One region of the Streptomyces sp. NPDC005791 genome, then DNA from elsewhere that is predicted to be linked to it. Evidence: riboswitches for the same ligand, from Rfam matches in the RefSeq annotation. Region 1 holds a riboswitch; each other region holds the start of a gene.
The links. A riboswitch is a leader RNA that binds a small molecule or an ion and turns the genes downstream of it on or off. The one in region 1 is predicted to bind cobalamin.

Region 1 (5,192 bases):
CCAGTTGGTGCCCGTGGCGAGACCGTGCAGCAGGCCGCGCGAGCGGAACCAGTAGACGTACGCGAACGCGCCGTAGAAGAACAGGCCCTCGATGCACGCGGCGAAACAGATCAGGTTGAGCAGGAAGCGCCGGCGGTCGGCCTTCGTCTCCAGCCGCTCGATCTTCTCGACCGAATCCATCCACCGGAAGCAGAACCGTGCCTTCTCGCGGATCGAGGGGATCTCCTCGACGGCGTCGAAGGCCGCCGCGCGGTCCTCCGGGTCCGGGAGATAGGTGTCGAGCAGCGTCAGGTAGAACTGGACGTGCACGGCCTCCTCGAACAGCTGACGCGACAGGTACAGCCGTGCCTCGGGCGAGTTGATGTGTTTGTAGAGCGTGAGCACCAGGTTGTTGGACACGATCGAGTCACCCGTCGCGAAGAACGCGACCAGACGGCCGATCATGTGCTGCTCACCGGGTGAGAGCTTGGCGAGGTCGGAGACGTCGGAGTGCAGGTCGACCTCCTCCACCGTCCAGGTGTTCTTGATCGCGTCCCGGTAGCGTTCGTAGAAGTCCGGGTAGCGCATGGGGCGCAGGGTCAGTTCGAAGCCCGGGTCGAGCAGGTTCTTGTTCGGGGTCGTGGTCATTACTGGCAGGCCTCGCAGGACTCGGGGTTTTCGAGGGAACAGGCGATCGCGTCCGCGTCGGGAGCGGACGCCTGCTGCACGGGGACCGTGGCGGCGGCCGTCCCGGACGCCGCGCGGGCGATCCGGGTCGCCGGGCGTGAGCGCAGGTAGTACGTCGTCTTCAGTCCCTGCTTCCAGGCGTACGCGTACATGGAGGAGAGCTTGCCGATCGTCGGCGTCTCCAGGAACAGGTTCAGTGACTGGCTCTGGTCGAGGAACGGCGTACGGGCCGCAGCCATGTCGATCAGGCCGCGCTGCGGGATCTCCCACGCCGTGCGGTACAGCGCCCGCACGTCCTCGGGGATCCAGCCGAAGCCCTGGACCGAGCCGCTCGCCTCGCGCAGGGCCTCGCGGGTCCTGGCGTCCCAGACGCCGAGCTTCTTCAGCTCGTCCACCAGGTAGGCGTTGACCTGGAGGAACTCCCCGCTGAGCGTCTCCCGCTTGAAGAGGTTGGAGACCTGGGGCTCGATGCACTCGTACACACCGGCGATCGAGGCGATGGTCGCGGTCGGCGCGATGGCGAGCAGCAGTGAGTTGCGCATCCCGCTCTTCGCGATCCGGGCCCGCAGGGCGTCCCAGCGCTCCGGCCAGTTCAGCTCGGTGGCGTAGTGGTCGGGATGCAGGACGCCCCGGGCGGCGCGGGTCTCCGACCAGGCGGGCAGGGGACCCGACCGTTCGGCGAGGTCGCAGGACGCCTCGTAGGCGGCGAGCATGATCCGCTCGGAGATCCGGGTGGAGAGCGCGCGGGCCTCGGGGGAGTCGAACGGCAGGCGGAGCTGGAAGAAGACGTCCTGCAGGCCCATCGCGCCCAGGCCCACCGGGCGCCAGCGGGCGTTGGACCGGCCGGCCTGTTCGGTCGGGTAGAAGTTGATGTCCACCACCCGGTCGAGGAAGGTCACCGCTGTACGCACGGTGGCGTCCAGCCGTTCCCAGTCGATGGTGCCGTCGGCGACGAAAGCGCCGAGGTTGACCGACCCCAGGTTGCAGACGGCCGTCTCGTCGTCGTCGGTGACCTCCAGGATCTCGGTGCAGAGATTCGACGAGTGCACGACACGGCCCGGCTCGGCGGTCTGGTTCGCGGTCCGGTTGGAGGCGTCCTTGAACGTCATCCAGCCCTGCCCGGTCTGAGCGAGCGTCCGCATCATCCGCCCGTACAGCTCACGGGCCGGGAGGGTCTTGCGGGCGAGCCCTTTGGCCTCGGCGGCCCGGTAGGCGGCGTCGAACGCGTCGCCCCACAGGTCCACCAGTTCGGGTGCGTCGGCCGGGGAGAACAGCGACCACTCCGTGTCCGCGTCGACGCGGCGCATGAACTCGTCAGGGATCCAGTGCGCGAGGTTGAGGTTGTGCGTACGCCGCTGGTCCTCGCCGGTGTTGTCGCGCAGCTCCAGGAACTCCTCGATGTCCGCGTGCCAGGTCTCCAGGTAGACGGCGGCGGCGCCCTTGCGGCGGCCCCCCTGGTTCACCGCGGCGACCGAGGCGTCGAGCGTCTTTAGGAACGGCACGATGCCGTTGGAGTGTCCGTTGGTACCGCGGATGAGTGAACCCCGGGCGCGGATACGGGAGTACGAGAGACCGATGCCGCCCGCGTGCTTGGAGAGGCGCGCCACCTGGTGGTAGCGGTCGTAGATCGAGTCCAGCTCGTCCAGCGGTGAGTCCAGCAGGTAGCAGGACGACATCTGCGGGTGGCGGGTGCCGGAGTTGAAGAGGGTGGGGGAGGAGGGCAGGTAGTCGAGCCGGCTCATCAGGCCGTACAGTGCGGCCACTTCCTCGAGGGCGCGCTCGGAGGTGTCCTCGGCGAGGCCGGCGGCGACGCGCAGCATGAAGTGCTGCGGGGTCTCGACGACCTCGCGGGTGAGCGGGTGGCGCAGCAGGTAGCGGCTGTGCAGCGTCCGCAGCCCGAAGTAGCCGAAGCGGTCGTCGGCTCCGTCGGCGAGCGCCCGGTCGACCAGCGCGTCGAGGGCGTCGGCGTGCAGGATGACGAACTCGGCCGTACGGTCCGCGATCAGGCCCTCGCGATGGCCGACGGCGACCGATGCCGAGAAGGAGACAGCGCCCTGGCCGGCGGCCTCGTCCGCGATGGCCCGGGTGAGGAGCCGGGCGGCGAGCCGGGAGTAGGCCGGGTCCTCGGAGATCAGGCCGGCGGCCGCCTCGGTGGCCAGCGAGCGCAGCTCGGCCTCGTCCGCCCGTGCGCTGCGGCCGCGCAGTGCGGCGGCGGCGACCCGTCCGGGATCGGTGTCGGGCAGATCGGCGGTGAGGCCGGTCAGGGTCCGCAGCAGTGCGGTTCCGGGAGCGTCGGTCGTGCGGCCTTCGGATGCCGCGGCTGAAACCGGGTCGGCTGGCGCGATGGTCACTGGGGGCTATCCCTCGCTCGGCCCAGGGCCTGCGGGAGCGGGGCAGCCGGGCACGACGGTGCCCGGGGAAGGACAGCACGGCGCACGGCGTCCACCGGCCCTCCGCGGGGCCCGGACGTCTCGGCGTCCGGTTCGGTCGAGCCGGACGCACTGTCGACAGGTCTTCGGACTTCGGGGTGCCCGGAAGCACACCGATCACCGTTGCGGGACAGTTCCGGATTCGCACCGGATTCCCCTGCGGCGACAGCGAGGTCGAGCATACATGTGGGGGCTGTCGATCGACGTAGCCCCCATATGTTGTGTCGTGACGAGTCAGAGCTGCAGGCGGTACGTCAGGAGCGAGGAGCCCTCCAGCGGATTGCGGTCCAGCTCCGGAGTCGGTACGGAGCCGAGGCGGTGGGGCCAGCCGCCCGGTACGACGACGTCCCGGCAGGGTGGACCCTGCCGGGACGTCGTCGTACTCCGTGACCGCTGCTGGAGGTCAGTGACCGCCCGGCGCACCCGCTGTGGCCGGCGGGAGCTCGGCCTTGACGCCCGGGTCTCCGACGTCCGCCGTGTAGTCCGACGGCGAGGTCTCGTCCACACCGGCCGGGGCCTTCACCGCGTTGAGGACGAAGGTCAGCACGACCACGACGACGAGGTTCAGCACGAACGCGGTGAGACCGATGTAGCCGATCTCGCCGATGCCGGGGATCTCCTTCGAGGACCCGCCGAAGTGCTTCTGGGTCGGGCTGGCGACGCCGTACGCCGCCACGGTGCCGTAGAGCATTCCGATCGCCCAGCCCGCGATCAGGGCCCAGCGGTGGAACCATCGGGTGAACAGGCCGCCCACCAGGGCCGGCATCGTCTGGAGGATCCAGATACCGCCCAGCAGCTGGAAGTTGATCGCGACCGTCTTGTCCATGGTGAGGACGAAGGCGAGCGCGCCGACCTTGACCAGGAGCGAGACCAGCTTGGAGACCTTGGTCTCCTGCGCCGGGGTCGCGTCGGGCTTGATGAAGTCCTTGTAGATGTTGCGGGTGAAGAGGTTCGCCGCGGCGATCGACATGATCGCGGCCGGCACCAGGGCGCCGATCCCGATCGCGGCGAAGGCAACGCCCGCGAACCAGTCGGGGAACATGTTCTCGAACAGCTGCGGGATCGCGAGCTGGCCGTTGTCCACCTTGATCCCGGCGGCGATCGCCATGAAGCCGAGCAGGGCCAGGAGGCCCAGCATCAGCGAGTACAGCGGCAGGATCGTGGTGTTGCGCCGGATGACCTCACGACTGCGGCTGGAGAGCGTCGCCGTGATCGAGTGCGGGTACATGAAGAGGGCCAGCGCCGAGCCCAGAGCCAGCGTGGCGTAACCCCACTGGCCCATGTCACCCGGGACGAGGCCCGCGACGGGCTTTCCCGCAGCCTCGTTCTTCGCCGAGAACGCCTCGCCCGCCTTGGCGAAGATGTCGTCGAAGCCACCGAGCTTGATCGGGATGTAGATGATCGCCACGGCGATGACCAGGTAGATCAGTCCGTCCTTGACGAACGCGATGAGCGCGGGCGCGCGCAGCCCCGAGGAGTAGGTGTACGCGGCGAGGACGGCGAAGGCGATCAGCAGGGGCAGGTCCTTGATGAACCAGTGCGTGGTCTCGCCACCGCCGACGCCCATGACGTCCAGCACGGCCTGGATGCCGACCAGCTGGAGCGCGATGTACGGCATCGTGGCGAGGATGCCGGTGAGCGCGACCGCCAGTGAGAGCCCTTTGGAGCCGAAGCGACCGCGGACGAAGTCCGAGGTGGTGACGTATCCGTGCTTGTGCGAGACCGACCACAGGCGCGGAAGGAAGGTGAAGATCAGCGGGTAGACGAGGATCGTGTACGGGACGGCGAAGAAGCCGGCCGCGCCCGCCGCGTAGATCGCCGCGGGCACCGCGACGAAGGTGTACGCCGTGTAGAGGTCGCCGCCGAGCAGGAACCAGGTGACCCAGGTGCCGAACGACCGCCCACCCAGGCCCCATTCGTCGAGGCTGGCCTCGTTCTCGGCCTTGCGCCAGCGCGCGGCCATGAATCCGATGACCGTGACGGCCACGAAGAAGAAGATGAACACGGCGAGTGCGACGCCGTTCACGCCGTCCTTCATGCGGACGCACCCCCCTTGCGGGCGCGCTGGTCACGCTGCCACAGCTTGTACGCGATCAT
Region 2 (5,192 bases), on a different contig from region 1:
CCGCGCGGTAGCGCTCCAGGAGCGAGTCGGCGAGGGCCTGGCCGGTCTCCCAGGCGAGGCGGGAGGGGACCGCCTTCGGGTCGACGGAGTAGAAGTTGCGGCCGGTCGGCAGGACGTTGACCAGGCCGCGCAGCGGGGAACCTGACGGACCGGCGGGGACGAAGCCGCCGTTCAGCGCGTGGACCGCGTGGTCCAGCTCGTCGGTCGTCGCGGCGAGGCGGGGCACGACCTCCCGGGCGGCGAAGTCGAGGATGTCGGCGACGGCCTGCGGGCGTCCCGCGGCCACACCGGCGACGGCGGCGGGGTCCCAGTCCGCGTCGTCCATCGCCTGGACGAGCGCACGGGCCTGCTCCTCGGTCTCGTCGGCGGCGGTGCGGGTCGCCGCCGACTCGTCGAGGCCGAGCGCCTCGCGCAGGCCGGGCAGCGACGCCGTACCGCCCCAGATCTGGCGGGCGCGCAGGACGGCGAGGACCAGGTTGACGCGGTCCTTCCCGGCCGGGGCGCTGCCGAGGACGTGCAGGCCGTCGCGAATCTGGACGTCCTTGATCTCACAGAGCCAGCCGTCGAGATGCATGATGAACTCGTCGAAGCCCTCGTCCTCCGGCCGGTCCTCCAGGCCCAGGTCGTGGTCGAGCTTCGCGGCCTGGATGAGGGTCCAGATCTGGGCGCGGACGGCCGGGAGCTTGGCCGGGTCCATCGCCGCGATCTGGGCGTGCTCGTCGAGGAGCTGTTCGAGGCGGGCGATGTCGCCGTAGCTGTCGGCGCGCGCCATCGGCGGGACGAGGTGGTCCACGAGGGTGGCGTGCACGCGGCGCTTGGCCTGGGTGCCCTCGCCCGGGTCGTTGACCAGGAACGGGTAGACCAGCGGCAGATCGCCCAGCGCGGCGTCGGGGCCGCAGGCGGCGGACAGGCCGGCGTTCTTGCCGGGCAGCCACTCCAGGTTGCCGTGCTTGCCCAGGTGGATCATCGCGTCGGCGCCGAAGCCGTTGTCGTCGGCGGACGCGGCGATCCAGCGGTAGGCGGCCAGGTAGTGGTGCGAGGGCGGCAGATCGGGGTCGTGGTAGATCGCGATCGGGTTCTCGCCGAAGCCGCGCGGCGGCTGGATGAGGATCAGCAGGTTCCCGCGACGAAGGGCGGCGAGCACGATGTCGCCCTCCGGGTTGCGGGACCGGTCGAGGAACATCTCGCCGGGCGCCGGGCCCCAGTGCTGCTCGACGGCCTCGCGCAACTCGGCGGGGAGCGTGGCGAACCAGCGGCGGTAGTCGGCGGCGGGGATGCGGACCGGGTTGCGGGCCAGCTGCTCCTCGGTCAGCCACTCCTGGTCGTGACCGCCGGCCTCGATCAGCGCGTAGATCAACTCGTCACCGTCGCCGGAGACCAGGCCCGGGATGTCCTCCTCAGGCCCGAAGTCGTAGCCCTCGGCACGGAGCCTGCGCAGCAGGGCGACGGCGCTGGCGGGGGTGTCGAGACCGACGGCGTTCCCGATGCGGGAGTGCTTGGTCGGATACGCGGACAGGACGAGCGCGATCCGCTTCTCGGCGGCCGGGATGTGGCGGAGCCGCGCATGGCGCACGGCGATCCCGGCGACCCGGGCGGCGCGCTCGGCGTCGGCGACGTACGCGGGCAGACCGTCCTCGTCGATCTCCTTGAAGGAGAACGGGACGGTGATCAGACGGCCGTCGAACTCGGGGACGGCGATCTGGGTGGCCGCGTCCAGCGGGGAGACACCCTCGTCGTTCTCCTCCCAGGCCGCGCGCGGGCTGGTGAGGCAGAGCGCCTGGAGGACGGGTACGTCGAGGCCGGTGAGGGCGCCCGCGTCCCATGACTCGTCGTCGCCGCCGGCCGAGGCGGTGGCGGGCTTGGTGCCGCCCGCGGCGAGGACGGTGGTCACGATGGCGTCCGCGGCGCGGAGTTCGTCGATGAGCTCGGGCTCGGGGGTGCGCAGCGAGGCGACGTACAGCGGGAGGGGGCGTGCGCCCGCGTCCTCGACGGCGGTGCAGAGCGCCTCGACGAACGCGGTGTTCCCGCTCATGTGGTGGGCGCGGTAGTAGAGCACCGCGACCGTCGGTCCTGTGACGTCCCGGGCGGTCCGCTCCAGCGGACCCCACGCGGGGGCCGGGGCGGGCGGCTCGAAGCCGTGGCCGGTGAGCAGCACGGTGTCGGAGAGGAAGCGGGCCAGCTGTTCCAGGTTGGCGGGGCCGCCGTGCGCGAGGTAGGCGTGCGCCTCCGCCGCGATGCCGATGGGCACCGTGGAGGCGGCCATCAGCTGGGCGTCGGGGGCCTGTTCACCGGTGAGGACGACGACGGGCCGACCGGTGGCGAGAACCTGGTCGAGCCCCTCCTGCCAGGCGCGGACACCACCGAGGAGACGCACGACGACGAGATCCGTGCCCTCCAGGAGCTGCGGCAGGTCCTCGGCGGAGAGCCGGGACGGGTTCGCGTAGCGGAAGCCGACCGGGCCGCCGGAGGCACGGGCGCTGAGCAGGTCGGTGTCGGACGTCGACAGGAGCAGGATCATGCGGCGTCAGTCCTTCCCCGGGGTGTCCACGCCCCGGGCGGTGTCGGATGGGGGTCCTGGGCGGAACCGGGACCTCGGGGACGGGAGTTCCTGACTCGCACGGCCGGACGGCCGGGCTCACAGTGGCGGGACCGCGCCGGAATCTCACCGGGCTTCCTCCCATGTCGCCGTATGGCGATGGCGGACCCAACGGACCGCCGCTAGTGCCGCATCAGCCAAGGTTCGCCCCGTCGCGACGCCCGGCACGCACTCTCGCCGCACCGGCCGAAAGCCCGAGTACATCCAGTACAAGGGCTTCCGGCCGGCACACCGACAGCACGCACCTGACGCCGCTCCTTGACGGGCAAACCCTGACTGACGCGGCACTAGGCATAGTAGGCGGCGGGTGGGGGGTCCTGACCAGACGGCCCCCGTCCTGACCGGGGCGGCGGTGGGTGTCCCGTAGGTCACAGTGACCGTCGGGGTGTGCCACGGTCACGGTCGGTATGCTCGCCGCCATGTCCGCCTCCTCCCTTCCGTCCCGGTCTCCGGGCGACGCGTGTGCCCGGAGCAGCGGTGACGCCTGCCCCGGCGCACTGCGGCTGCACCGGGCGGACGACGGTGCGCTGGCGCGGATACGCATACCCGGCGGGGTGTTGACGCCCCACCAGGCAGCGGCGCTGGGGCAGGCGGCCGAGCGCTTCGGTGACGGTGAGCTGCATCTCACCTCCCGTGGGAACGTGCAGCTGCGCGGGCTCGCCCCCGACTGCGGTGCGGAGCTGGCCGGATTGCTGAGCCGGGCCGGGTTGCTGCCCTCCGAAGCGCATGAGCGCGTACGCAACGTGGTCGCGTCCCCGCTCTCCGGGCTGGACGGTCTCGGGTCCACAGACCTCAGACCGTGGCTGACCGAGCTGGACCGGCTCCTCTGCGGAAACGACCGGACCACAGCACTCTCCGGACGCTTTCTGTTCGCACTCGACGACGGCCGGGGAGACGTGGACGCCATCGGCGCCGACCTCACACTCCTGGGCCGCGCCGACGGATACGCGCTGCTGCGCGTCGGGGACGGTGACGCCGCTCTCCGCGTCCCCTCCTGCGACGGCCCCCGCGCCGCGATCGTCGCCGCCGAGGCCTTCCTGGACGCGGCCCGGGACACCGGTGCCTGGCGGGTGCGGGACCTGCCGCACGACGCGACGGCCGCGCTGCGCGACAACGTCGTACGACGGCTCCGGCAGGCCGGGATCGCCGGCGCACCTGAGTCCCGTCCCCGCCCTCCCGGCACCACGGCCCCGGAGCCCGGCCGCGTCCCGGACAACGGCCGGGAGGCCGCGCTGTCCGTCGGCGTACCGCTGGGGCGGCTGGACCCGGCGCAGTGGCGGTTGCTGGCCCGCGGCGGCGAACTCCGGCTCACGCCCTGGCGCGGAGCCGTGGTCACCGGCATCGCACCTCACCTCGCGGACGGCCTGCTGGGGGAGTTCTCCGAGGCCGGTCTGATCACCGGGCCCGACTCCCCGTGGGCCGGTGTCGGGGCCTGCATCGGACGGCCCGGCTGTGCGAAGTCGCTGGCCGACGTACGGGCCGAGGCGGGGGCCGCCGTCGGCCCTGCCGGACGGCTCCCTGTGTACTGGTCCGGATGCGAACGCCGCTGCGGCCACCCCCACGGGGAGTGGATCGACGTGGTCGCCACCTCCGGAGGAGGACACCGGATCTCCCATGTGCGGGGAGGCCTGAGCACCGAGGCGGCAACGGTCCGGGACGACGACCCGGTCGTGCTCGCCGCGACCGTGGCGGCCGCCCGGGGCGCGCGCGTCTGAGCACCACGCACCACCCCCTGTCCGACCGGTTCGATGAAGAAAGCGACAGCACTGTGCACCAGTACGAGAAGGACGGACCGGCGATCTACCGCCAGTCCTTCGCCACCATCCGCGCGGAGGCGGATCTGGCAGGGCTGCCCGCCGATGTGAGCCAGGTCGCCGTCCGCATGATCCACGCCTGCGGCATGGTCGACCTCGTACGCGATCTCGCCTTCTCACCGAACGTGGTGGCCGATGCCCGCGCGGCCCTGCGCTCCGGTGCACCGATCCTGTGTGACGTGGCCATGGTCGCCAGCGGTGTCACCCGCAAGCGGCTGCCCGCGGACAACGAGGTCATCTGCACGCTGTCCGACCCCACCGTCCCCGCGTTGGCCGCGAAGCTCGGCACCACCCGCAGCGCCGCCGCCCTCGAGCTGTGGCGGGACCGGATGGAGGGCGCGGTCGTCGCCGTCGGCAACGCGCCCACCGCGCTCTTCAGGCTGCTGGAGATGATCGAGGAGGGCGCCCCGCGCCCCGCCGCCGTCATCGGTGTGCCCGTCGGTTTCATCGGGGCCGCCGAGTCCAAGGAAGCCCTGGCCGTCCACCCGTCCGGGCTGGAACACCTCGTCGTGCGGGGCCGCCGCGGCGGCAGCGCCATCGCGGCCGCCGCCCTCAACGCCATCGCCAGCGAAGAGGAGTGAGCGTGCCCGAGCAGCAGCACACCGGCACCACAGGGCGGCTGTACGGGGTCGGGCTCGGCCCCGGAGACCCGGATCTGATGACCGTACGCGCCGTGCAGATCATCGGCGAGGCCGATGTCGTCGCCTACCACTCCGCCCGGCACGGCCGCTCCATCGCCCGCTCGATCGCGGCGCGGTACATCCGCCCCGACCACGTCGAGG
Region 3 (5,192 bases), on a different contig from region 1:
CTCTCGGGGCCGCCGCCTTGTGGGGGCACCCCGCCGCCACCGGGCCCGTCGGGGTCCGGCTCGTCGTCGCCTTCGCCGTCCGCCGCGTCCTGGAGGGCCTCGTCCAGCTTGTCCTCGTCCAGCCCGGGCGCGTCGAACGGATTGCGCCGCCGCCGGTGGGGGAGTGCCAGGAGCGCGGCCTGCCGTACGTCGTCCTCGGCGACCTCCTCGCGGCCCGCCCATGCGGCCAGCGCCGTCGCGGTGCGGGCCATGACGATGTCGGCACGCATCCCGTCGACCTCGAACGCCGCACACGTCGCCGCGATCTGCCGCAACACGCCGTCGCCCAGCACCACGTGCGGGAGCAGGGCACGCGCGGCGACGATCCGCTCACGCAGCGCCGCCTCCTCGTCCGCCCACCGCGCCGCGAACCCGGCCGGGTCGTCGTCGTAGGCGAGCCGCCGCCGCACGACCTCCACACGCAGATCGGTCTCACGCGAGGCGGCCACCTCGACGGTCAGCCCGAAGCGGTCCAGCAGCTGGGGGCGCAATTCGCCTTCCTCGGGATTCATGGTCCCGACCAGCAGGAAGCGTGCCGCGTGACGGACGGAGACACCTTCGCGCTCGACGTACGAGGCGCCCATGGCCGCCGCGTCGAGCAGCAGGTCCACCAGGTGGTCATGGAGGAGGTTGACCTCGTCGACGTACAGGATCCCGCGATGGGCGTCGGCGAGGAGACCCGGCTCGAAGGCCTTCACACCCTCCGAGAGCGCCCGCTCGATGTCGAGAGCGCCGACCAGCCGGTCCTCCGACGCGCCGACCGGAAGCTCCACGGTCCGCGCCGGACGCGACACGCCCGTACCCGTCTCATGGGGGCCGTCGGGACACGCCGGATCGGGCGCACCGGGGTCGCACGAGAAACGGCACCCCGCCACGACCGCGACCTCGGGCATCAGGGCGGCGAGCGCCCGCACGGCGGTGGACTTGGCGGTGCCCTTCTCCCCGCGTACGAGAACCCCGCCGACGGCCGGACTCACGGCGTTGAGCAGGAGCCCGAGCCGCAGATCGTCCTGCCCCACGATGGCGGTGAAGGGATACGGCGTACTCACAGTGCCTCCTCGGTGATGTGCGCTTGCGGGCCGACACGTTCCGCCCCGGCCCCCGCCGCCGGGGCCCCCGGCGGCACGAACGGCAGCCCCTCCGGCGCCCCCGCCTCGATCAGCCGCCACAGCGCGTCCGTGTCGGCGTGCTCCTCGATCAGATCCCCCAGCCGGTCCAGCTGCTCCTCCCGCAGCGCACCGAAACTCGTGTCCGGTGCCGGGACGAACCGCCGCCCCGCGGCCCGCGCGACCTCGCCGAGGAACGCCCGCCGGAACGCGTCGCTCTCCAGCGACCCGTGCCAGTGCGTCCCCCAGACCGAACCCACCCGGCACCCGTCCAGGAACGGCTCGCCGCCGGCCACCTCGGCGACCCCGTGGTGGATCTCGTACCCCTCCACCGGCTCCCCGAGCGCCGTCCCGACGGGCCGGGCCAAGACCTTCTCCCGGCCGAAGCGGACCCGCACCGGCAGCAGCCCGAGCCCGTCGACCAGACCTGCCCGCGACTCCACGTCGTCCTCGATGCGCTCCCCCAGGACCTGGAACCCGCCGCAGATCCCCAGCACCGGCCGCCCCTCGGCGGCCCGCCGTCGCAGCGCGTCGGCCAGCCCCCGCTCGCGCAGCCACGCCAGCGCCTTCACGGTGCCCCGCGTCCCGGGCACGACCACGAGGTCCGCGTCGGCGAGCTCCTCCGCCCGGTCCACGAACCGCACCACGACACCCGGCTCGGCCGCCAGGGCGTCCACATCGGTGAAGTTCGACATCAGCGGGACGGCGCACACCGCGACGCGCAGCACGTCCGCACCGTGCGGCGGCGCCACGACCGATTCCCGTACGGCGCCGCGCATCGACACCCGCAGTCCGTCCTCCTCGTCGATGCCCAGACCGTGGGCGTACGGCAGCACCCCGTACGTACGCCGGCCCGTGAGCCCGAGGAGCATGTCGAGACCGGGCTCCAGCAACGACACGTCACCACGGAACTTGTTGACGAGGTACCCGGCGACCAGGGACTGGTCCTCGGGGCTCAGCAGCGCCGTCGTGCCGAAGAACGAGGCGAACACACCGCCCCGGTCGATGTCCCCGACCACCAGCACGGGAAAGCGCGCGGCCCGGGCGATGCCCATGTTGACGATGTCCGTACGCCGCAGATTGATCTCGGCCGGACTGCCCGCGCCCTCGCAGATCACGGCGTCGTACGTGCCCCGGAGCTGCTCCAGACAGTCCACGACCGTCCCCAGCAGCGCCTCCTGGCGCCCTCCGTGGTAGCCGCGCGCACTCATCTCGCCGACCGGCTTCCCCATCAGGACGACCTGGCTCGACCGGTCACCACCGGGCTTGAGCAGCACCGGGTTCATCAGCGCCGACGGTTCCACCCGGGCGGCCTGCGCCTGCATCGCCTGGGCCCGGCCGATCTCCGCGCCCTCCCGGGTGACGAACGAGTTCAGCGACATGTTCTGCGCCTTGAACGGTGCGACCTTCACCCCCTGGCGCACCAGCCACCGGCAGATCCCGGCCGTGACGACACTCTTGCCCGCGTCCGACGTGGTTCCCGCGACCAGCAGCCCGCCGCTCATCCGTCTCTCCGTCCCATGGCCAGCCGTCCCGCCGCACACACGGCGAGGGCCAGCACACTCACCCGGCGCGACAGCCGCACCGCCCGTTCGACGTCCGTGACCCGCACGTCCCGGCCCGCCTCGCCGTTGAGGACCGGCCGGTGCTCGACCCGCCCGCCGTACGCGAGGGTGCCGCCGAGCCGTACGCCGAGCGCGCCCGCGAACGAGGCCTCCACCGGGCCCGCGTTGGGGCTGGGATGCCGGCCCGCGTCGGCCCGCCAGGCCCGGACGGCCGCGCGCGGACGCCCTCCGGCGGCCACGGCGAGCACGGCGGTGAGCCGGGCTCCGGGCCAGCCGGCGACGTCGTCGAGCCGGGCCGATGCCCAGCCGTAACGCCGGTAGCGGGGCGACTTGTGGCCGACCATGGCGTCGAGGGTGTTGACGGCCCGGAAGGCGACGAGCCCGGGCACCCCGCCGAGCGCGCCCCACACCAGTGCGCCCACGACGGCGTCCGAGGTGTTCTCGGCGACGGACTCCACCACCGCGCGGGCGATCTGCTGTCCGTCCAGTGCCTGCGGATCACGGCCGCACAGATGCGGCAGCCGCTCCCGGGCCGCTTCGATGTCCCCGGCGGCCAGCGCCCCGCCGACGGCGCGCGCCTCGCGGCCCAGCGAGGTGCCCCCGACGACGGACCAGGTGGCGGCGGCGGTCAGCGCCACGGCGGCTGCGGGACGGTTCCGCACGGCACGGGCGGCCAGCGCGGCGGCGCCCGTGGCACCCCCGGCGCAGACGAGCGTGTGCAGGGCGCCCCAGCCGCGGTGATCGCGCCACAGACGGCTCTCGGCACCCGCCGCGGCGCGCCCGAAGGCGGCGACGGGGTGACCCCGCCGGGGATCACCCAGCAGCAGGTCGCCGATCAGGCCGGCTGCGGCGCCGTACGCGAAGATGCGGTCGGCTCTCACCGCTCAGCCGGCCGTCGCGCCTCGAAGGACCATCACGACGGGTGGTGTGGTGACCGACGCAGGGCAGCCAGGCATGGCGTATGTCCTCACTCAGGGTCCGCGCCCTGGTTCGACGTGACCGGCGACGAGAGTCTCCTGGCTTCCGGATCCGCAGGTCCTCCGGCCTTCCAGCCCGCGGTGGCGGGCCGTGACTTCCGTGTGGAGGCTGCTCCCCGGTGACAGTGGCGGGACCGCGCCGGATTCGCACCGGCTTCCTCTCCTGTCGCCGTAAGGCCGGCTGGGCCGGCCTCAATGGCTACGGCAGTCCACCATGCGCCGCGAACGCCCGTCAACCTGCCGCTGACCTGCGAGGCTGCGGAACCGGTTCGGTGTGCTCAGACGCACGCCGGCCGGACACACCCGTGGTGTGTCCGGCCGGTGACTGCCCCGCGTGGAGGTCAGGCGACGATCAGATAGATGCCGTACGCGACCGCCGCCAGGCACAGCCCGAAGCAGGCGTAGGCGCCGGTGCGCGCGAGGACGCCGGCCCCGCCGCCGCCCTGCGCCGTCGGCGTCTGCCTGGCCAGGCCGGTGATGCCGAGGGTGAAGAGGCCCACCAGTGCGACGGTGATCACGAGGCTGACGCCGAAGACGGAGGCGAGAGCTGCCCAGTCGATGTTCATACGGATCTGTCCTTACACCGTGGCCGGCCGGGCCGGATCGGCCGGGGTCTCGGCCGTCGCGGCCGGAGCGTGGATGGTGGTCTTGAGCTCGGTGGCGGCCACGCCGACGGGCGGCGGGCTGACGGCCGCGATGGCGGTCGTGACGACGCCCACGGGCTCGTCCCCGGTCGCGTTGACGTTGGTGTGGTCGACCGGCTTGCGGCGCGACAGCATCCAGATGGCGCCGGAGCCCGCGACGAGCAGGACGGCGACCACGGCGACGCCCCAGGGGCCCTGCTTGGTCAGGAACTCGGCACCCGCGGCGACCAGGCCGGCGGCAGGCAGTGTCAGCCCCCAGGCGATGAACATCCGGGTGGCGGTGGACCAGCGGACCACGCCTCCCTTGCGTCCGAGGCCCGCGCCCATGACGGCACCGGAGCAGGACTGCGTGGTGGAGAGGGAGAAGCCGAGGTGCGAGGAGGCCAGGATGACCGTGGCGGCGCTCGTCTGGGCCGCGAAGCCCTGCGGCGGACGCAGGTCGGTGAGGCCGCTGCCCATGGTGCGGATGATGCGCCAGCCGCCGAGGTAGGTGCCCAGCGCGATGGCGATACCGGCGGAGGCGATGACCCAGACCGGCGGGTTGGAGCCGGGGGCGAGGACACCACCGGTGACCAGCGCCAGGGTGATGATGCCCATGGTCTTCTGCGCGTCGTTGGTGCCGTGGGCGAGCGAGACGAGACCGGCGGAGGCGATCTGACCGGCGCGGTACCCCTTGGCGGTCGACTTCAGCTGGGCCGGATCCGTGATCTTCCGGTTCAGGCGGTACGTCAGCTTCGTCGCCAGCAGCGCGGCGATACCGGCGACGACGGGCGCGGCGATCGCGGGCAGCAGGACCTTCGTGACGACGGTGCCGCCGTTGATGGAGGACCAGCCGGCCGACATGACCGCGGCGCCGATGAG
Region 4 (5,192 bases), on a different contig from region 1:
AGTCGGACTTCATACCGGGGATCAGGAACATCGACGAGGTGCAGGAAGTCGGCATCTTCGACCCGGCCACCTACGACACCCTCGAGAAGGTCACCTCCTCCGAGGCGATCGACGGAATGCTGACGCTTGTCCGGCGGTGCGGGATCCTGGCCGGACCGACCGGCGGAGCGGCCTACTTCGGAGCGGTCCGGCACCTTCGGGACATCGGTCCGCAACTCACCGAACCCGCGACAGCCGTCTTCATCGTGTGCGACCGCGTCGAGAGCTATCTGAGTTACATCAGAAAACGCCGCCCTGAACTCCTGGGCCAGCGGCCGCGGAACAACTCGGCTGCGTCCGTGTCTTCCGAGGAGCTGGAAGGAACGGCCGTCGTAGAGGTCGCCGAGGCACAGAAATGGATGGCGGCGGAGAAGCCCCTGGTCGTGGACATGCGCAGCTCGTACGCCTATGCGGCCCTGCACATCGAGGGGTCGATCAACATCGTCGACGAACTGTTCGACGATCTCGTCCGCGGCGGGCTGCCGTTCAGCAAGTCCCAGCCGGTGCTCCTGGCGTGCCCCGTCGGTGAGAGGTCCCTGCAGTACGCGGCGCTCCTGACCCGCATGGGCCATCCGGATGTGCGCAGCCTCGCCGGGGGCATCATCGCCTGGCGCGATGCCGGCGCACCGTTGGTGCGGGAGTGACCCGCGTGCCGGGCGATGCGACCGACGTGGATGAGGAGGACCTGACCGCCTGGAACACCGCCCTCCGCGCGCAGTTCCCGATCGTGGCCGGTCAACCCGGTCTGGCCTATCTGGACAGCGCCGCGACCGCGCAGAAGCCGCAGGCGGTCCTGGACGCGGTCCAGGAGTACCTGACGACCTCCAACGCGAACGCGGGGCGCGGTACCTACCCGTGGGCCAACAGGACGACGAGCCTGATCGAGGAGACCAGGGCGCGGGTCAAGGCCTTCCTCGACGATCCGGATCCGGACACCTCGGCGGTGCACTTCGTCAGTGGGACCACGGAGGGGCTGCGCCTGGTGGCCCTGGACTGGCTGGTCCGTGAACTCCGGGACGGGGACGAGATCATCGTCCCCTTCGCGGATCACGAGGCGAACGTGTCGCCCTGGCTGGAGACGGTCGAGTCGCTGGCCCGCCAGGGCACTCGTGTCACGGCCCGTGAGATGCCCTACCAGGCCTCGTCCGGTGACTACGACACGGAGGCGCTCGCCGAACTCGTCTCCTCCCGCACGCGCTTCGTGGCGGTGACCCACGTCCACCACGTCTACGGCGGAGACATGAACGTGCACCGGATCCGCCGGGCGGTGGGACCCGATCCGGTGATCTGTATGGACGCTGCCCAGAGCGTCGGCCATCTGCCTGTCTCCATGAAGGCACTGGACGTCGACTTCGCCGTCTTCTCCGGGCACAAGGCACTGGCGCTGCCCGGCTCCGGAGCGGTCTGGTCCCGTGGCGTGCGCGGGGCCCCCTTCACGCCGCGCGGCTGGAGCGGCACACCGAACACCGTGGGCATCGTCAGCCTGAGCGCCGCCCTGGACTGGCTCGACCGGGCCGGGCCGGCGCGGATCGCACGGTGGACCGCGGAGCTGACCGCCCGGCTGACGGACGGGCTGCGCACGCTGACGCCGTATGAAGTGGTGGGGTGCCAACTGAGTCTGGCGGAGGAATCCTCGGTGCAGCAGCGACACGGCATCGTGACCTTCAGGCACCGGGACATCGATGCGGCCGACCTCGGATTCATCCTCTTCAGTCACGGGTTCATGGTGCGGGCGGACGGCCTCTGCCAGGGCCCGGCCGGTGAGAACCGCAGCTCCGTACGGGTCAGTCTGCATGCCTACAACAGCCGGCACGAGGTAGACCGGTTGCTGGAGGTGCTCACCGAGCTGACCTAGTGCCGATGACAATCGTTTTCACCTGTAGATTCGGGGTCACGTAGCGGAACCGAGTGCGTAGAGGTGGTACAGCAAGATGAGCGTGAGCATGTCGACGGCCCAGCTGTGGGTGGACCGCTGGGAACAGCAGCAGCAGCGGTACGCGATCGACCGGGAAGAACGCTTCACCGTGGTCGCGGATGTGGTGGAACACGTGACGGCCGGTCACGCGACCCCACGGGTGCTGGATCTGGGCTGTGGACCCGGTTCGCTGCCCGCGCGGCTGATCGAGCGCCTGCCGCAGGCCGAGATCGTGGCCGTCGACATGGACCCGCTGCTGCTGGCACTGGCCCGCGCCCGTCATCCGGACGCCGCCCGGTACGTCGAGGCCGTGATCGGCGAAGAGGGCTGGACGAGCGCCCTCGATCTCCAGGAGCCGGTCGACGCGGTCGTGTCCACCACCGCGCTCCACTACCTCCCCGAAGGGGTGCTGCGGAACACGTACACGGAGCTGACCGCGCTGCTACGGCCCGGCGGGGTACTGATCAACGCGGACCACCTGTCGCAGGACGGGGCCGGGTTCGCCGAGATCGCCGAGTTCGTCGGGGTCCGCCGGGCCGAACGCCGGCACGCCTTCGATCACGAGGACTGGGAGGCGTGGTGGTCCGCCGTCGAGAGCGATCCTGAGCTGACGCAGCTGTGCGCCGAGCGCCGTAAGCCGGGCTTCGTCCACGCCGACTGCGCCGTCACGCTCGGCCGGCACGTCGAACTGCTGGCCGAAGCGGGCTTCGGCCATGCCAGCCCGGTCTGGCAGGTGGGCAACAGCTACGTGCTCGTCGCCATCCGGCAGTAGGCCGTGAGGGCCGGGGCGACGCCGCCCCGGCCCTCACGGGCAACCGTCACCTCTGGGCGTACCTGAGATGGGGAGCGACGTCCTGCCCGGCGAAGGCTGAACTCGGCGGCCCGTCCGGCGGCGAACCAGTGAAGGGCAGGTCCCGCCGCCCGCGCCGGGAGCCGGCGGTGCAGGACCGGGAGAGCCGCGAGCCGACGGTGGGCCGCCCGCATCCACGACCGGATCACGGCCCTGCCCGACGGGTACGCCACCGAGGCGGCACGGACGTCACCTTGTCCGATGGCGAGGCCCGACACCTGTCCGTGGGCCTTGCTCGCCGACGCCCCCGCCCCCGCCCCCGTCCTCGTCCCCGTCCTCGTCCCCGTCCTCGTCCCGGACGAGGCCACCGCCTACGCCGATCCGCACTCCGAGGCACTGACCCAGGACACATGGTCCGAACGGCCCGGGGCCGCATCCCGCTGGTATCGCGCACGGACTGGCGACGATCCACACCGCCGACCTGATCGTGGTCCTGGAAGGAGGACGCCTCACAGAACAGGGCCATTGCGTGAACCTGCTGCCCCGGGACGGTCGTTACGCCCGGCGGGCGCACCGCTCGGCCTACGTCCGCGGCCCACCGAGGTCGGCCGGTTCCGGCTCGTGAGCTTGTCTTCGCGCCTCGCCCGGCACTACTGTCTCCACGCCTTGGTGAACGGGAAATCCGGTGTGATGCCGGTGCGGCCCTCGCCACTGTGATCGGGAAGTCCGGCTCCGGCCCTCGCGGGCAGCCACTGGGTCCTTGTGACCCGGGAAGGCGGAGTTCGGGCGGTGGTACCCGTAAGCCAGGAGACCGGCCAAGGCACTTCAACCATCCACGAGGTGCTGGAGAGGGTCTGCTGAGCCATGCACATAGCCGAGGGTTTTCTGCCTCCGGCGCACGCGATCGCCTGGGGTGTCGCGTCCGCGCCGTTCGTCGTCCACGGAGTCCGGTCACTGACGCGTGAAGTCAGGGAGAATCCTGAGAGCACGCTGCTCCTGGGTGCCTCCGGAGCCTTCACCTTCGTACTTTCCGCTTTGAAGATCCCTTCCGTGACGGGGAGTTGTTCGCACCCCACCGGCACGGGCCTGGGGGCCATCCTGTTCCGCCCGCCGATCATGGCGGTCCTGGGCACCATCACTCTGCTGTTCCAGGCGCTCCTGCTCGCCCACGGCGGTCTGACCACGCTGGGGGCCAACGTCTTCTCGATGGCGGTGGCCGGGCCCTGGGTGGGGTACGCGGTCTACAAGCTGCTGCGCAGGTACGGCGCGGCGCTGATGGTGGCGGTGTTCTTCGGCGCGTTCGTCGCCGACCTGTCGACCTACTGCGTCACGAGCGTGCAACTGGCGCTGGCCTTCCCGGACCCGAGCAGCGGGTTCGTGGGCGCGCTCGGCAAGTTCGGCTCCATCTTCGCGGTCACCCAGATCCCGCTCGCGGTGAGCGAAGGGCTCCTGACCGTTCTGGTCATGCGGCTCCTCGTGCAGTCCAGCAAGGGAGATCTGACCCGGCTCGGCGTGTTCCTCGCCGGCAAGCGGGACCGGACCAGGACGGCCGAGACCGAGGCGGTGGCGCGATGAACAGGAACACGAAGATAAACGCTCTTCTGCTGCTCGTCGTGGCCGCGCTGGCCGTCCTGCCCTTGGCCCTCGGCCTCGGCGACGACGAGAAGGAACCGTTCGCGGGCGCCGACGCCCAGGCCGAGACGGCGATCACCGAGATCGATCCCGCATACGAGCCCTGGTTCTCCCCGTTGTACGAACCGCCCTCCGGCGAGATCGAGTCGGCGCTGTTCGCCCTCCAGGCCGCCCTGGGCGCGGGTGTCCTCGCCTACTACTTCGGCCTGCGACGCGGGCGTCGTCAGGGCGAGCTGCGCGCGACCGCGCAGCGGGACAGCGGCGGCGCCGGGGAGCCCGCGGGCCGGGGGAACTGAGCGCGCGTGCTGCCGATCGACGCGGCGGCGCACAGCAGTCGCTGGCGCCGCCGCCATCCCCTGGACAAGGCCGTACTGGGTCTGGGACTCACGGCTCTGGCGATCTCGCTGCCGCCCTGGCCCGGAGCCGCACTGATCCTTCTCACGGCTGTCGCCGTGCTGCTGGGGCCGGCCGGTGTGCCCGCCCGCCGACTCTGGCGGGCCTACCGGGTTCCTCTGGGTTTCTGTGTCACCGGGGCGGCCACGCTTCTCGTGCAGGTCGGCGGGCCGGAAGGACTCGTGACCCTGGCCGACGGCGGGCCGGCCCGTGCCGGGGAGCTGCTGCTTCGCACCTCGGCGGCGTCGCTCGGGGTCCTGCTGTTCGCCTTCACCACCCCCATGTCCGATCTGCTGCCCCGCCTGGTCGAGGCAGGGGTGCCCGCTCCGGTGGTGGACGTCGCCCTGGTGACCTACCGCATGAGCTTCCTGCTCCTCGACTCCGTACGCCGTGTGCGGGAGGCCCAGGCGGCCCGGCTCGGAC

Region 2: another riboswitch for cobalamin. It lies ahead of cobN (cobaltochelatase subunit CobN); the one in region 1 lies ahead of ACFYSH_RS06915 (ribonucleoside-diphosphate reductase subunit alpha).
Region 3: another riboswitch for cobalamin. It lies ahead of ACFYSH_RS31640 (cobalamin biosynthesis protein); the one in region 1 lies ahead of ACFYSH_RS06915 (ribonucleoside-diphosphate reductase subunit alpha).
Region 4: another riboswitch for cobalamin. It lies ahead of ACFYSH_RS08450 (energy-coupling factor ABC transporter permease); the one in region 1 lies ahead of ACFYSH_RS06915 (ribonucleoside-diphosphate reductase subunit alpha).

Annotation. Positions count from the first base shown of each region.
Region 1 covers NZ_JBIAIP010000002.1:568,757-573,948, reverse strand. Annotated here, with positions in the region: gene ACFYSH_RS06920 (ribonucleotide-diphosphate reductase subunit beta) at 1-627, opposite strand, end outside; gene ACFYSH_RS06915 (ribonucleoside-diphosphate reductase subunit alpha) at 627-3,017, opposite strand; cobalamin riboswitch at 3,155-3,289, opposite strand; gene mctP (monocarboxylate uptake permease MctP) at 3,499-5,133, opposite strand; gene ACFYSH_RS06905 (DUF3311 domain-containing protein) at 5,130-5,192, opposite strand, start outside.
Region 2 covers NZ_JBIAIP010000004.1:98,924-104,115, forward strand. Annotated here, with positions in the region: gene cobN (cobaltochelatase subunit CobN) at 1-2,518, opposite strand, end outside; cobalamin riboswitch at 2,583-2,724, opposite strand; gene cobG (precorrin-3B synthase) at 3,004-4,311, shown strand; gene ACFYSH_RS09985 (precorrin-8X methylmutase) at 4,365-4,991, shown strand; gene ACFYSH_RS09990 (precorrin-2 C(20)-methyltransferase) at 4,988-5,192, shown strand, end outside.
Region 3 covers NZ_JBIAIP010000024.1:8,954-14,145, forward strand. Annotated here, with positions in the region: gene ACFYSH_RS31630 (putative cobaltochelatase) at 1-1,088, opposite strand, end outside; gene ACFYSH_RS31635 (cobyric acid synthase) at 1,085-2,650, opposite strand; gene ACFYSH_RS31640 (cobalamin biosynthesis protein) at 2,647-3,591, opposite strand; cobalamin riboswitch at 3,720-3,849, opposite strand; gene ACFYSH_RS31645 (hypothetical protein) at 4,029-4,253, opposite strand; gene ACFYSH_RS31650 (inorganic phosphate transporter) at 4,266-5,192, opposite strand, start outside.
Region 4 covers NZ_JBIAIP010000003.1:293,152-298,343, reverse strand. Annotated here, with positions in the region: gene ACFYSH_RS08465 (pyridoxal-phosphate dependent enzyme) at 1-683, shown strand, start outside; gene ACFYSH_RS08460 (aminotransferase class V-fold PLP-dependent enzyme) at 689-1,894, shown strand; gene ACFYSH_RS08455 (class I SAM-dependent methyltransferase) at 1,971-2,726, shown strand; cobalamin riboswitch at 3,395-3,579, shown strand; gene ACFYSH_RS08450 (energy-coupling factor ABC transporter permease) at 3,609-4,319, shown strand; gene ACFYSH_RS08445 (energy-coupling factor ABC transporter substrate-binding protein) at 4,316-4,672, shown strand; gene cbiQ (cobalt ECF transporter T component CbiQ) at 4,679-5,192, shown strand, end outside.